One region of the Psychrobacillus sp. FSL K6-1464 genome, then DNA from elsewhere that is predicted to be linked to it. Evidence: riboswitches for the same ligand, from Rfam matches in the RefSeq annotation. Region 1 holds a riboswitch; the other holds the start of a gene.
What was found. Region 1 has a riboswitch for lysine ahead of MKX39_RS19235 (transporter substrate-binding domain-containing protein). Riboswitches for the same ligand answer to the same signal wherever they lie in the genome.

Region 1 (7,558 bases):
AATTGATATTAATAATGTCATTCCTGCTCCACGAAGGAACATCGGCCAGTTATTAGTAATCATAGAAATAATATATTCAATGCTCATACATTTCCCTCCTTTCTTAGAAAAGTCGCAGACGCTGCTGGCGTCTGGAGCTAGATAGTTAATAATTAGAAAGCATATATTCCATATAAAAACCGACTGCAAAAAGATGCAGCCGGTATCACTTCACCCTTATTCTGCCGCTGGTTGGTTATTGATAGCAGCATCCATAATTTCTTGTCTTTCTTCTTCAGAAATTTCCGCTAAAATTTTATTAATATCTTCTGTTAATTTACTATCTTTTTTTAAGCCTACTGCTACTGCTGTATCCTCTTCTGCCGCTTTAAATCCATCCGTAAATTCAACCATTGCAAAGTTGGCATTAGCGGAAGAAGCACTAATTCCTTCTGGACGTTCAGACACATAACCATCAATAACTCCAGATTCTAATGCTACACGCATTGCAGAGAAATTATCAGATGCTGGTTGTTTTTGCACATCTTTGATTTGATCAATTACACCATAGTGAGAAGTATTTAACTGACCTGTAATTTTAGCACCACTAAAGTCTTGAATAGAAGTAGCCCCTTCAAAAGCTCCACCTTTTTTCACTACCATAACAAAGTTGGAAGTATAGTAGTTTTCCGAAAAGTCGATTGTTTCTTTACGCTCTTCTGTAGGTGACATTCCCGCTATAATTGCATCAATTTTGTCTGATTGCAATGATGGCACAAGCCCATCCCACTCTGTTTTAACGATAACTAGTTCCTTTCCTAATCCATCCGCAATACGTTTAGCAATTTCCACATCATATCCACCAGCATACTCTGCGTTTCCATCAATCTTCACTCCACCATTGGAATCGTCTAGTTGAGTCCAGTTAAAAGGTGCATAACCTGCTTCTAAGCCTACTGTAAATGTATCAGCCGTATCTTTAGCTGAGGAAGATCCCGAAGTCTCTTTATCAGACGTTCCACATGCCGCTAAAAACAATGTAATAGATGCTAATATCGTTAAAAATGCTAATCTTTTTTTCATTCTAATTTCTCCCTTTTTATCAATATATGTTCTTGCCTATAAAAAAAGACAACTTGTACAAAAAAAGACCTGAGATGAACTCAGGTCGCAATATGTATAGTTGCCCTAGGTCCTCTACTTTTCCCAAATGAGATAGCACACCATTATAAACCGGGATGTTTATAGTGGACAGTCCTGCAATTATTAACTACAGACCCAGCAAGTAATAACGAGTAATATTACAAACTTCGGCGACATTTCCTTCTCCCTAGCATCGTAGCTTCTCAAACTCCACTAAGGACTGTTAAATATCGCGCCTCTACCTCACTACACTAAGTGAGGTTATATTCAATTATGTTTCATAGTTTACAATATACATATATTCCTGTCAACTGCCTCAGTATTAATACTTAGCTAGGTATATGTTATAATTAATGGGGGAAATATAAAAACAATGAGAATTTAGTTATTAATGTGTCTACTTACATTGGTAATTATTTATTAAAAGGAGAATGATATTATGAGATCTGTCCAAACTACAGATCACAAAGTAACAGAACAAATGGACTCAGATTATTCATTAGAAAAGGTACCCCGTAGCCAAAGAAATATGGGTTGGTTAAGTATAACCAATATTACATTCGGCATAGCCACTGCCATTTTTTACTTTCAAATGGGTAGTGTAATGGCTCTGCAATTTGGAGCACTAAATGCTATTATCTCCTCGATTTATGCAATAGTAGTTGCCGGTATATTAGGAACCTTCATTGCTTACTTATCCGCGAAATCTGGTATGAATGTCAATTTATTATCCAGAGGCGGTGGTTTTGGCTATATAGGTGCTTCCCTAACATCGTTCCTCTACGCGACAAACTTTATTATGTATTGTGCATTTGAAGGACTCATTTTAGTATCCGCGGTTCACACCTTCTTCCCTAACCTACAAGAATGGGCATTAATCATTTTCTTCGGTTTTATCGTTATACCTTTAAACTGGTTTGGAATTAAACAACTAGATAAGTTACAAAAGTGGTCTCTACCTATATTTGTAGTTTTCTTAATAACAGCAGTTGTTATATCATTTTATAAACCTTCCGTATTTGAAGGACCTTTTTGGACTTATTTACCTGAAGGCGTTCAAGTTGGAGGACAAGCCTTACTCCTTTGCATAGGTGTTCAACATGGAATAATGGGTCTAACAGCCCTACTAGCATCTGATTATGCTCGTTTTCTAAAACCAAAAGATATTAAAATTGGTTCGGTGGCAATCGGTTTTATTCCACAGATTTTCTGCTTCGGTATTATGGGGGGTCTTGGTATTTGGTTTGGTGTTCGCTTAGGTGAACCAAATCCAGGAGTTTATATTGTAATGCTTCTAGGTATTGGTGGAGCATTATTCACGATGCTAACTCAACTACGTATAAATATTACTAACATATATAGTAGTTCCCTATCGCTATCAAACTTCTTTGAAAACATTTTTAAATTTACACCTGGACGTAGATTTTGGGTGGTTGTAAGTGCAATTACTGCAATAATTCTAATGCTCGGTGGTATTGTAGATCATTTAGATACAGCTATGACATTTCAAGGTGTATTTTTACTATCATGGGCAGCTATATTGGTGACCGATGCATTGGTCGTTAAAAAAGCTTTGAAAATTGGGAATGGTTATTATGAGGCTCGACAAGAATTTCTCTACAAATGGAATCCTGTTGGAGTTGTTTCTTTAATCGTTGCTAGTGGCATAGGTACATTTGCAGCATTAGGTTATATGGGTTCATTTTTACAAAGTACCGCTGCTTTCTTTGCAGCTATTTTAGCAGCAATTCTTACTGTTTTTATAGCAGTATTAACAAAAGGAAAATATTACAATAAAGGTGCTGCCGACGATATCCCCAAAGAGGATTATATTGCATAACAGTAGTTCCCCTTATTCACATTAAAAAAGTAATCCATTTTTGAGTTATTACTCAGGATGGATTACTTTTCACTTCTAGCATTTTCTTAGAAGAAAATTATAGTTAGTGAAAATAAGCTTAGCTTACCTTTAAAAGAATAATTTTAATCTATATTATCAACAGGAATTCAATCCTTCTTGTTACATGTTCACTTTCTTTTTTCTATACTATTGTTTACAACATTTGCTATATTGTGAATGGTATTTTCGAGAGAGTCTATTTTATTTTCAAAGCGATGTAATAAATAAATAGTGACTACAATAGGAAATCCAAAGTTTCCAATTAATTGTACGATGTTTTCCTCCCCAATCATGTGTACCCCCCTTTCCCTTTTATTTACCATTCCCAAACAATTGATATTCCCGTTGAGTAAAACCAATTAAAGTATGACTGTTGTATTGCTAAAACTTACTTGTCCAAAAACAATTTTATCTCACGTTGATCTTCTTCCTCCTTTTTATTAATATTTTATTTAATTATACTAAATTTTTGTTATATTTAGAATAATTAAAGGTTGGGAAACATTACCTGAGTTCTTCCCTTATTACTATATAACTCAACCTATTTTCCTATTTTAATGAAAATTTACTACTTCTAAATCAATTCGGATAATTATTGTATCAATATTCTACAAATCTCTACAATATAATAAGTCTTTCTACAATTTAGTAGTCGTTTTTGGTCGAACGATTGAAAAAGGATATTTAGATTATTTCAAGAATTAGTACATTACTAATTCATAAGGGGTGAAGAAAATGAGTAGTATAGGTCATATAATAAAATCAGAAAGAATAGACCAAAGTATGAAACAAACCACATTGGCCAAAGGAATCTGCTCTACATCCTATTTAAGTAAAATAGAAAATAGTTTAACGGTTCCAAGTGAAGAAGTAGTAAATTTATTACTCAAAAAACTAGATATAGAAATAGATCAAGTGTCCAGTGAAAAGGAAAATAAAGTGATTACATCCCTATCCGAATTATACAAAATAGGAGTTTTGAAGAGAGATAAAAACTTTATAAGGGGAGCTTTACAGAAATACACCGACGAAAAACTACACTTTTTACAACTAAATAATTATTACAGTTATCAACTTTACCTCTTCCGTCTACTGTTAATACTAGATGAGAAGAAGGAAAACCTGCAGTCAATCTATAAGGCAATTGTACAAATAAAAGACGAGATAGACGAGAAAACAAAGTTTATTCTTAATTTGAATTTGGGGATTTATAGTTATTTAGAGGGGAATTACCAAGCTGCATTAAACCGGTTAGAGCTTTCATTAGGACACTTAAATAAAGGGAGTATTGAAGAATGGGAATTAGCTGATTTCTATAATGTACTTAGTTTAACGTACTCAAAATGTAATGAATTTTTTAATGCAATTAATTACGCTTCCAAATCACTACTTTACTATAAAGATAATCTGTTATTCGAAAGAGCTATTGATAATTACATTGTTATAGGAATTGCCTATAAAAAAATGAGACAATTTCAAGAAGCGGAAAAGAACTATTATTTAGCGGCAAAGCTTGCGAAAGACTATAAATTGATTAACTATGAGGAGGTGATTTACCAAAACCTAGGGTCCTTATATGCCATTCAAGGGTGTCCTGAAAAAGCAATAGAGTTTTATAAGCTTAGTTTAAAAATTAAAGAAGAAGACTGTAATGCGGAAGGATACTTACTAACAACTTTATCTATTATAAAAGAGTATTCCAAGCAATCTGACCATCAACAGGTTCTGCAATGGTGTCAAAAAGGATTAATAAAAATTGCTCAAGAAAAATCATCTACAAAAAATTATTTTGCTTATTTTTACCACCTTGAAATTTATAGTCATTACCTTAACCAAACGGAAGAACTTGAAATGGTATTAACAGAAGCTATAAGTTATTTTGAAAACGAACAAGATGGACGACATGTTCAAAAGTATTCTATATTATTGGCAGACTATCTTTTTAAACATCACAAGTTTAAAGCAGCAAGTATATATTATCAAAAAGCAAATCAGGTTTTATTTAAACAAAAATTTATTAATAATTGGGAGGATTTATAAAATGAAAAAGAAGATTGTATTGCTAACCTTATCAAGTATTGTCGTCCTAGCTCTAAGCTTTACAACGAACATAAAACATATTAGCGAGGACGAAACTCCAAGACCAACATCTATAGACAATTCGTTTATTTAAAAAACTCAACATTTGAAGCACAGTTTCAAGTCAGGTCTTTAACGAAGCACACCATTCATTACTAAAATTTATCGTTAGAGCTTTTCTGAGACTACAAAAAACCGGTCATCCAATTGGATAACCGGTTTTTTTGTTGTTATGTCTCTAGAATATAGTGACCTTTTTCTATAAAAGATGTTACACCGTTTTCTTTAAAGAAAGATAATACGCTTCTTCTTTTTCTTGATCGAATCGGCCTTCCCACTTAGCCATAACGATCGTAGCTAGCGCATTTCCTACAACATTTACAACTGTACGAGCCATGTCTAGAAGACGGTCAATTCCGGCGATGAAGGCTAGACCTTCAAGTGGGATACCAACTGTTCCTAAAGTTGCCAGTAACACAACAAACGAAACTCCTGGAACTCCTGCAATACCTTTAGAAGTGACCATTAGAACTAGTACTAATGTAATTTGTTGAGAAATACTTAAGTCAATATTATACATCTGAGCTATAAAGATTGCCGCAATTGCTTGATACAACGTAGAACCATCCAAGTTAAACGAATATCCTGTTGGCACTACAAACGATACGATATCTTTTGGTGCTCCGAATTTCTCCATCTTCTCCATTACTTTTGGTAAAACTGTTTCTGAACTTGACGTTGAATACGCTAAAAGAAGTTCGTCTTTTAGTACTTTTAGTAGATGGAATATATTGATTCCAACAAATTTTGCTATACCTCCAAGTACAATGATTATAAAGAATATCATTGTGGCGTACACAAGAATCATTAGCTTGCCCAACGGTAACAAGGATTCGAGACCAAATTTAGAAACTGTTACTCCGATTAAAGCAAAAACGCCAAAAGGAGCAAATTTCATAATAAGATTTGTGACCCAGAACATCGCATCTGCTGTACCCTGGAAGAAAGCTAAAACAGGCTTTCCTTTTTCACCGATTGCCGCAATACCTAGCCCAAATAATACCGAAAAGAAAATAATTGGAAGCATTTCTCCTGCCGCCATCGCTTGCACGATATTATCAGGAACTATTCCTACAATTATATCTAATATCCCATGATCTTCTTTTTGGACTTGCTCTGTTGTTTGAACATATTGATCGATATCACCTTTAGCAAGGCTTGACATATCTATCCCTTCACCGGGTTGGAAAATGTTTGCTGCAAATAATCCAATGATAATAGCGAAGGTTGTTACAAGCTCAAAGTAAATTAGTGTTTTCCCACCCAATTTACCTAATTGTTTGATATCACCAGTTCCCGCAACACCTAAGATTAAAGTTGAAACAATGATAGGAACAACTATCATTTTAATCATATTGATAAACATGGTTCCTATTGGCTGCAAGTACTTTTCTACTGAAGGATTTCCAAAGAAAACTGCACCCACAATAATCCCTAGGATTAGACCTACTAATATTTGATATGCTAATGTAAACTTGAATTTCTTTTTCATATTATGCTATCCCTCCTAGTTGTAAGCGCTTTCCATATATAAATTAGCTTAAAACTATTTTAAAGATAACCTATCAAATCCTACAAAATCCTACATTATAATTCCCTTAACGAAGAGTCTTCTAAGTTTGCTTATAACTTTCCAATACTTCGACGTATAACGTTTGAAGAAACTTTTTAATATTAATCTTTATTTTGGAAGAGTTAAAGCGGTTCTCTCCTACCTCAATCATCAACCTTCGAACTTCTTGGAATTCAAAGTATCGGGGTGCATAATGCTCAAATTCTCTACTTGTATAGTCGATTGAACCAATTGTAGCCATATGCTGGATTGCTGCTAATATAGTTCTTCGGAGCCGCTGCTCAATTGCTTTCATTTCCTTTTTTATATCTTCTGCATTCCGTCTCCTCGCAAGAGACTCATAAATATCGATTAATGCTGGAAAAACGTTCGACTCATTGTTTCCGTGTACTAGCATTTCTATAATCTCTTTCAGGTCCTTGCTGCCTACCTCACTCATTATCCCCATATCACCAAGCTTGATACTTACCAATTCTCCCACGTTTACCTTTTTTAGAGCGGGCATAATTGTATTGAAGCTTGCTAAAGATTCTTTTATCGTTAAAAGCGAATTCCGTAATCGTTTTTGTTCTGCATTTTTCTGCAATATACTTTGAACCTCTACCCTATTAATTGGTTTATGTATAAAAAATTCAATTCCTTTTTTATAAGCTTCTCCTACCATTTCTTTATTAACAATTTGAGAAATCATGATAAATTGACCTTCAAATCCTCTATTTTTCAATTTTTCAATTGTTTCGATGCCATCTAAATCTGGCATGAGAAAGTCAACCAGCACTACATCTGGAAGTGTAGCAAGTATTGGAACTAAGCTTTTTTCACCA
Region 2 (7,558 bases), 1.1 Mb from region 1:
AAGGTAAAACTTCTATTGATGTAAAAGGATTTTTCCGTCGAATCGCACGAATGGTTTCAGCAAAAACTTCAGATCCACCATCTTTTAAATCATCTCGAGCAACTGCTGTTACGACAGCATGTTTTAAATTCATAACTACAACCGAATCTGCAACTCTTTCTGGTTCTGCCAAATCTAACTCATTAGGTAAGCCAGTTTTTACAGCACAAAAACGGCAAGCACGTGTGCAAATAGCTCCTAAAATCATAAATGTAGCTGTTCTACGTGAACCCCAGCACTCATGTATATTTGGACATTTTGCTTCCTCACATACTGTATTTAAATTATTTTCACGCATCAGCTTTTTAAGACCCTTGTATTCATCATTCGTATTTAACTTAATTTTTAGCCATTCTGGTTTTCTTTGGTACTCTGTTTTCGTTGGTTTACACGATGTCATTTCATCCCGACCCCATTCTAAATAAACTAACTACACTGTTGTCAATGTAACATATTATTTAATTGCAAACAACCATACAAATACCAAAGACAACCAATTTTAAAACAACTAAGCTACCCTCTTACTCTTAAAATTCCAAATCGTGAAAAATAGGATAAGGATGACCACTACTGTTATAAAGCCAAACATAACAGAACCTGTAAGACCTAATACTAAATAGCCAATTGCAGCAATGACTGCACTAATAATGGCATATGGTAACTGAGTCATTACGTGATCGATTACATTAACTCCTGCACCAGTCGCTGACATAATTGTAGTGTCTGAAATAGGCGAACAATGGTCTCCAAAAACAGCTCCCGCTAAAACGGCCGCTAAAACAGGGAGTAATAACTCTGGCTCTACTACCATGATGATACTTGCACCAATTGGTAATAGTATCCCAAATGATCCCCACGAAGATCCAGTTGCGAAAGCCATAAAAGCTGTTAAAACAAACAGTAAGACTGGAATAACCCCTGCCGGAATATTATTATCTGTAACGAGATGAGCTAAATACTCACCAGTTCCTAAAGCTGTTATTAAAAATGAAAGGGACCAAGCAAATATTAAAATGCAAATAGCAGGTAACATTGAATTTATACCAGAAATAATTCCTTTCCCCAGTAAGCCCAAATTAGCATCTTTGTTTTTCTTGAATTGACGCGTATACAATAGTACAGCTAAAATACTCGATACCATCCCACCTATAAATAGAGAGAGCGGAACATCTGTATTTTCAAAAATAACAAATATGTCCATTACTTTTCCTGAAGCCTGATAGCCTGTCCAAAACATTGCAAAAAGAGTTACTACTATTAATGATACAATCGGAAGGATTAGATCCTTTACTTTACCAAAATTATTTTCCGGGAAATTACCTTGTAAATCACCTGGATTTGATTTATTTGGATCAAAAAGGACACCAGTTTCTCTTGCAAGTGTTTCATGTTTTTTCATCTCACCTAAATCATTGTCTGTCCATGCTGTAAAAAATACCATTGCAAGCGCAGCAATGACATAGAAATTCATCGGTGCCATTAACATAAACGCTTGCAGTGGAGTGTAGTCTGTTACGGCATGAGTAGCAAAGATAACACCTAGCTGACTTATTAGAAATGCACCCCAGCTAGAAACGGGAGAAACTACACAAACAGGTGCAGATGTAGAATCGATAAAATAAGCTAGCTTTGCACGAGAAACACGATGAGTGTCAGTAATTGGACGAGCAATCTGTCCTACAGCAAGTGCATTAAAATAATCGTCTACGAAAATAATAATACCTAAAAAAGCTGTAAGGAGTTTAGATCCGCGATTTGTTTTAATACGTTTAACTGCCCATGCAGCAAATGCAGTACTTCCTCCTGACAGACTAACAATCGCAGTAACCACCCCAAGCAACAATATAAACAATAATATATAAATATTATACATATTCAATCCATTATCCCAAAATGACGTGATAAAGGAATCCCAAAGAATGATCAATGAATCAATCGGCGAAAAGCTTTCTACTAACAAAGCCGCTGAAACAATCCCGACTCCTAGTGATAGTAAAACTCTTTTCGTAACAAGTACCATTACAATCGCTAGTAATGGGGGTAAAATTGAAAAAATCGTATTTTCCATCATAATTTCCTCCTAATAATGAAATGCATAAGCGCCTATGTAAGCCCCGACTAGCGTTGGAAGCCTGACTGTAAAGGCGTACTTTGCCTTAACCGTCAGACTGAAACGACTCGAGGGGCTAGGCGCTGAAGCTAGACAGTATGAAATGCGTATGCGCCTACTCCAATGTAGGCAGTCTAAATTCGCGACATCCTATCGCAACGACTGCATGATCTACATCTTATATACCCCAAGACTCGATGAGTTATGAGCTGACGACACTAATGAAGATGAATGAACAAGTGCATTATGCCTTAGAATATAAAAAAGCCAACCTAATATAAATATAGGTTGGCTTTTAGATAAAATTTCAAGCGAAAATTTTATACTTTGTAGCTCTCCATTTATACATATGTATAAATGACAGTGTTATTTTTGTTCAAAATAACCCCAACTAGATTTGACTTGACGGTCAACATCTAATTTCGGCATAACTTCCTTTCGTTTACAATCACAGTTGTCATTCTCCTGTAAACTACTCTTTTGTTATGCGGCCTCTACCTATTCTTATTCATTTCCACTAGTATAGCAGTAAAAACAATATTCTTAAGGATTTTTATTTTTCAGGTAATGGCAATGGTACTTCAATTGATGGAGCAGCGTCCCCGTCTCCTCCTGTGTAAATGTAAGGAACCTGGCCTTGCACGATTCCCATTGCCACAGGTATACTCTGTTCCACCGTACTCATCTTACTTGCCAGAGGAACTATTATTTGTACATTTACCGTAATGTGGATATTAACCTCCACATAAGCATTGTTTATTCCAAACTTAGTAATAGAAGGAACTACATTCGATTGAACATTTCCGATAACGTGAAAGCGTATAGGAATTTTAGGGCCTAAGTTACCTATGATGGGGATATTCGTCGCTTGCCCAATCGGAACGAAGAATACAACTCCCCCCTGATCCTCCATCGTTTGTTTATCGTACTCGATGTCATCTAAATACGGTAGGCTAGAAAAGTTCCCCTGCTCAGCCTGCTCCAAATGAGACTGAACTAACTGATTTGTATCAGATAGTATACGATTTATAATTTCTGTATTAAATCGAGTTGTTACCATTGTAGTACTGTCTGATGGCACCTCTTCGATTATGTCATTTACATCGAGCGTATTTGAAATTCTTGAGTTAATTGCTTTATTTATTACCATGGATGCTATTTTTGTTGTTTGTACTTCTGCATATTCCAAATAGGTAGCTGTCAATTGTTTATTAATATAATAGATGAGGCCTCCCACTGACAACATAAAACAAACTAAAAAAATGGCTAATTTCCGCTGATTAGTAAAGAAAGTCAATCGTTTTTTCTTCTTTCTATAGAACAAAAACAATCCCCCTAATTACTACTTATGTAAGAAAGAGGATTTTCATGACTCATATTCACTTTTTTCAAGCTGTCCATACCATTTCACAATATCTCGAATCATTTCTGGCATAAAATACTGTTTGGGAGCAAATTTTAAAGACGGATAAAAGTAACCAAATGTAAACATATCTAAAGTTGCCAATGTATATACTTTTTCTAGTTCAATAGGAGATTCATTTACTAGAACTATACCACTTTCTAACTCTATTAGCTGTTCATATAATATGACCCCAAGGTATTTACCTCTGAACCCTAACCCTTTTACTTCAAGCGTTGGCCATTTTTCATTTTTCCCTGTTCGGATAACTTCTAGTAGTTCTGCACCGGTTAATGTAATAACACAAGGATTTATCGGATGAGGCAAACATTGATGTAGATCTCTTGCAGTAATCGGCCCCTGTTGAAGATCCTTTAAGAATATCCCCGCTGGAAACATGGCACAATCCGCTTTTGTAAAAGCTAGAAGTGCTTTTCCGAAAAAGCGGGATAGATCCGATTCCTTAAACCAATCCTTCTTCAATAAAAAAGAATTATAAAAAGCAATATTAGACATCTCCGCTATTCCTTCATTTTCCCAAGCAGTCTGTAAATCGTTTGAATATAGTGGAACTGGTAGTGCTTCCGTAGGAAATAAAACTGCCTTCTTCGATTGGATAACTTTTGCTACATGATCAAATTCCAACGTGACAAGTCCGACATTCATACCGAATTTACCGGTAGCAGCTTGCAACGTGTTCCCAATTACTTTACCTTTTTCAAACGTGTGATGTGTATGTGAACCCAATATCACATCAATTTGTGGTATTTCCAAAGATAGTATTTCATCAAGTGATTTCCCTAAATGTGACATACAAATAAGAACATCTACTTGCGGACGAAGTGTATTACATACCTCTTTCAGTCGGGTAATCGGCTCTTGAATTTGCCATCCCAATTTTTCATAGTAAATACCATAGTCAGCAGTTGCCGCAACAATGCCAATCCGTATACCAGTTGGTGTTACATGTATTTTGTGGGGTAATACCCAAGAAGGAATATTTCCTCCTAACTCCGTGAAATTGGAGACAATCACTTCAAAATTAGCATCTATGTACAACGTTTCTAATTCTTCATGACTTAGGGTAATGCCTTCGTTATTTCCTATCGTTACATAATCATACTTGGCATCATTTAGAAGATGCACATTTCCCTTTCCAAGTGTACCCTCTGTATATATATTCGAACGATCTAGATGATCTCCAATATCTAATGTTAAATAGGAAGCCTTGTCACCAAGGTTCTTCCGAGTATCTGAGAGAAATTGCTGAATAGCGGGCCAGTTTTCTAGATGACTATGCAAATCATTTGTGTGGAATATATAAATCGTCTCTCTCATTCTTTGCCCACCCTATCCATTACATATTTTACGTTAAAATAGTCCTTCTATAATCGATCGTATACCTAATAATAAAAGTACAATTCGTAAAGCCAAAACTAGTGTATCTGAGTTCAACTTTTTATTTAACTTTGCTCCTATCTTAGCTCCGATATAGGCAGCAGGTATAACCGGAATCGTATACAACCACGGTACATTTCCTAATGAAATATGTGTGACAGAGTTCACTAAAGACGACAGAAAAACCATGAACATAGACGTACCCACAGCCACATGAGGCGGAAACAGGAATAGTAATATCATCGCTGGTACGAGTATAGATCCTCCACCAATACCAAATAGACCCGATGCGAATCCAACACCAAAAGTTAATAATAATGCGAACCAAATTGGATATCCATATACAAATGTTTTATCGCCATCATTAAAGGTTTTCTTTTTCCCATTTTCTACAAACCATCGAACAGGACTTAAACGATCTCTTACCAACAATAAAGTAGATAAAATAACAAGTAAGATACCAAAGTATAAATTAAAAGAAGGTAAGTCCAGTCCTTTGTTTACAAATGCTCCGAGTATAGTACCAGGAATACTACCAATGAAAAAAATAAATCCACTTTTAAAGTCGACCGTTTTGGTTTTCATATAGGATAGCGTAGAAGAAAGTCCTGTGAATATCATCATAACCACAGAAAGACCAACAACACTTTGCGGAGTAATATTTGGTATTAAACTAAGAGAAGCTCCAAAAAACAAAATAGCCGGTACTAAAATAACGCCTCCACCGAGGCCAACCAATGCTCCTACAATTCCAGAGAAAAGTCCACTAATTGCTAGTATAATCCATTCCATTTAAAAATCTCCTTCAAAAAAATCTAATTGTTTTGGAGCAAGTCCTTCAAAATCTATTCCTAACATACTTTGAAATGTTTTGGCATTACTGGCTGCATGACCTCCAGAGTTATTATTAAACAACACAACAACCTCTTTTGCCTGCTTCTCTAAATACTCACAAATACCTTTAATAGAAGAAAGCTCTTCTTTATTATAATCGTATAGGTATCTTACTTCTCTCCACTTCACATTATTGCCCGGATTAACCCACCCATAAGTATTTCTACCATGTAACCTTACGAGTACCTTGTTCGTAGTTGCAATTGGAACTAAAGGAATACTACCATCCCCAGCCTGCGGTTCATCACAAACACTATGATGAAGTCCATTCTCTTTTAAAAAATGAAGCGTAGAATCTTTATATTCAGAAGAATACCAAGATTGGTGACGAAACTCAATAACCACTTCAAAGTCCTTTAGTTCTTCTCTCACTTTACGTATATATTGTACATTTTCTTTTGTGCATTGGAACCAAGGAGGAAATTGTGCAAGTATCATTGATAGCTTTCCCGAATTTTTAAATGGCATAACCGATTGTCGATATAATGCAAACATTTCTTCGATCGAATCAAAAGGGAAATCACCACGTAAATGACCCGTAATACCTTGATAAGCTTTTACAACAAATTGAAAATTATCTGGCGTTTCTTTAATCCACTTTAAGCTATTTTTTATTGGTTGAATTGCATAGAATGCTGCATCTAATTCCACCACTGGAAAATGTGCACTGTAATCTTGTAACCTTTCTCTTGCCGAGGATACATACAAGTCAGGGTGATCCCCCCATCCTGTTAGGCCAATTTGAATCATTTACAACACCTCACTATTATTACTATAATAGCATAATCACTCAGTTGGGTGTATTCAGCTGTATGCACTCCACGTATTAGCGTATTAACCCACAAAGGATGAAAAGATGGATAATAATTTTTTATTTAGCTAAAATATATAAGTGTCGTCGTTACATATAGCCCATTACGCTTTTTTGAAGCAAAGGGAGGAAATAACATGATGAAAGTAGATGTATGTATAGTCGGTGCAGGTCCTGGTGGTGCCCTTCTAGCGTATTTATTGGCAAAGAAAAATATATCTGTTGTATTAATAGAGCGAACAAATCAAATCGGAAAAACGTTTCGTGGAGAACATTTAAATGAAGAAGGCGAAGCGATTCTAAAAAAATATAACTTATTTGACGAAATAGAAAAGCTCGGGCTTTTACGAATGAAAAAACTTGAATATTGGCAGCATGGGGAAGTATTTAAAACTATTTTACCTCATCCCGAGATCGGACATCTTGGTATTCATGTTCCTCAAGCACATTTACTACAAGTATTGATAGACGCTGCAAAGAAATATACAAACTTCCATTTAATGCTGAATACAAAAGTTGATGAACTTTTACAAGATGAACATGGCTCCTACACTGGAGTAAAAGCATCCGAAAATGGAGAAGAAATTATTATTGAAAGTGAATTGGTTATTGGTGCAGATGGTCGTTATTCGACCGTACGTAAGAAAGCTGATCTGGATGTAACTATTCGAAAACACGGATATGATTTACTCTGGGCTAGAATACCAGCACCTGTAAATTGGGAACCGTCTATTCGAATGACTTTAATTGGAGGGAAGCAAATTTCCCTATTTACACAGGCAAAGGGTTATATACAAATTGGTTGGAATATCGAAGAGGGTTCTTTTGCAACACTTAGAAAACAGCCTTTTACTCCATTTATCGAGCAACTCATAATGGCTTTTCCAGAACTTGAACAAACCGT

Region 2: another riboswitch for lysine. It lies ahead of MKX39_RS13225 (Na+/H+ antiporter NhaC family protein); the one in region 1 lies ahead of MKX39_RS19235 (transporter substrate-binding domain-containing protein).

Annotation. Positions count from the first base shown of each region.
Region 1 is NZ_JBBOOP010000001.1:3,723,642-3,731,199, forward strand. It holds gene MKX39_RS19230 (amino acid ABC transporter permease) at 1-87, opposite strand, end outside; gene MKX39_RS19235 (transporter substrate-binding domain-containing protein) at 217-1,062, opposite strand; lysine riboswitch at 1,188-1,371, opposite strand; gene MKX39_RS19240 (purine-cytosine permease family protein) at 1,562-2,962, shown strand; gene MKX39_RS19245 (YvrJ family protein) at 3,151-3,315, opposite strand; gene MKX39_RS19250 (helix-turn-helix domain-containing protein) at 3,758-5,062, shown strand; gene MKX39_RS19255 (hypothetical protein) at 5,064-5,195, shown strand; gene gltP (glutamate/aspartate:proton symporter GltP) at 5,373-6,653, opposite strand; gene MKX39_RS19265 (response regulator) at 6,775-7,558, opposite strand, start outside.
Region 2 is NZ_JBBOOP010000001.1:2,604,252-2,611,809, forward strand. It holds gene lipA (lipoyl synthase) at 1-439, opposite strand, end outside; gene MKX39_RS13225 (Na+/H+ antiporter NhaC family protein) at 548-2,107, opposite strand; lysine riboswitch at 2,472-2,654, opposite strand; gene yunB (sporulation protein YunB) at 2,703-3,473, opposite strand; gene MKX39_RS13235 (bifunctional metallophosphatase/5'-nucleotidase) at 3,516-4,889, opposite strand; gene MKX39_RS13240 (sulfite exporter TauE/SafE family protein) at 4,923-5,741, opposite strand; gene MKX39_RS13245 (DUF72 domain-containing protein) at 5,742-6,593, opposite strand; gene MKX39_RS13250 (FAD-dependent monooxygenase) at 6,792-7,558, shown strand, end outside.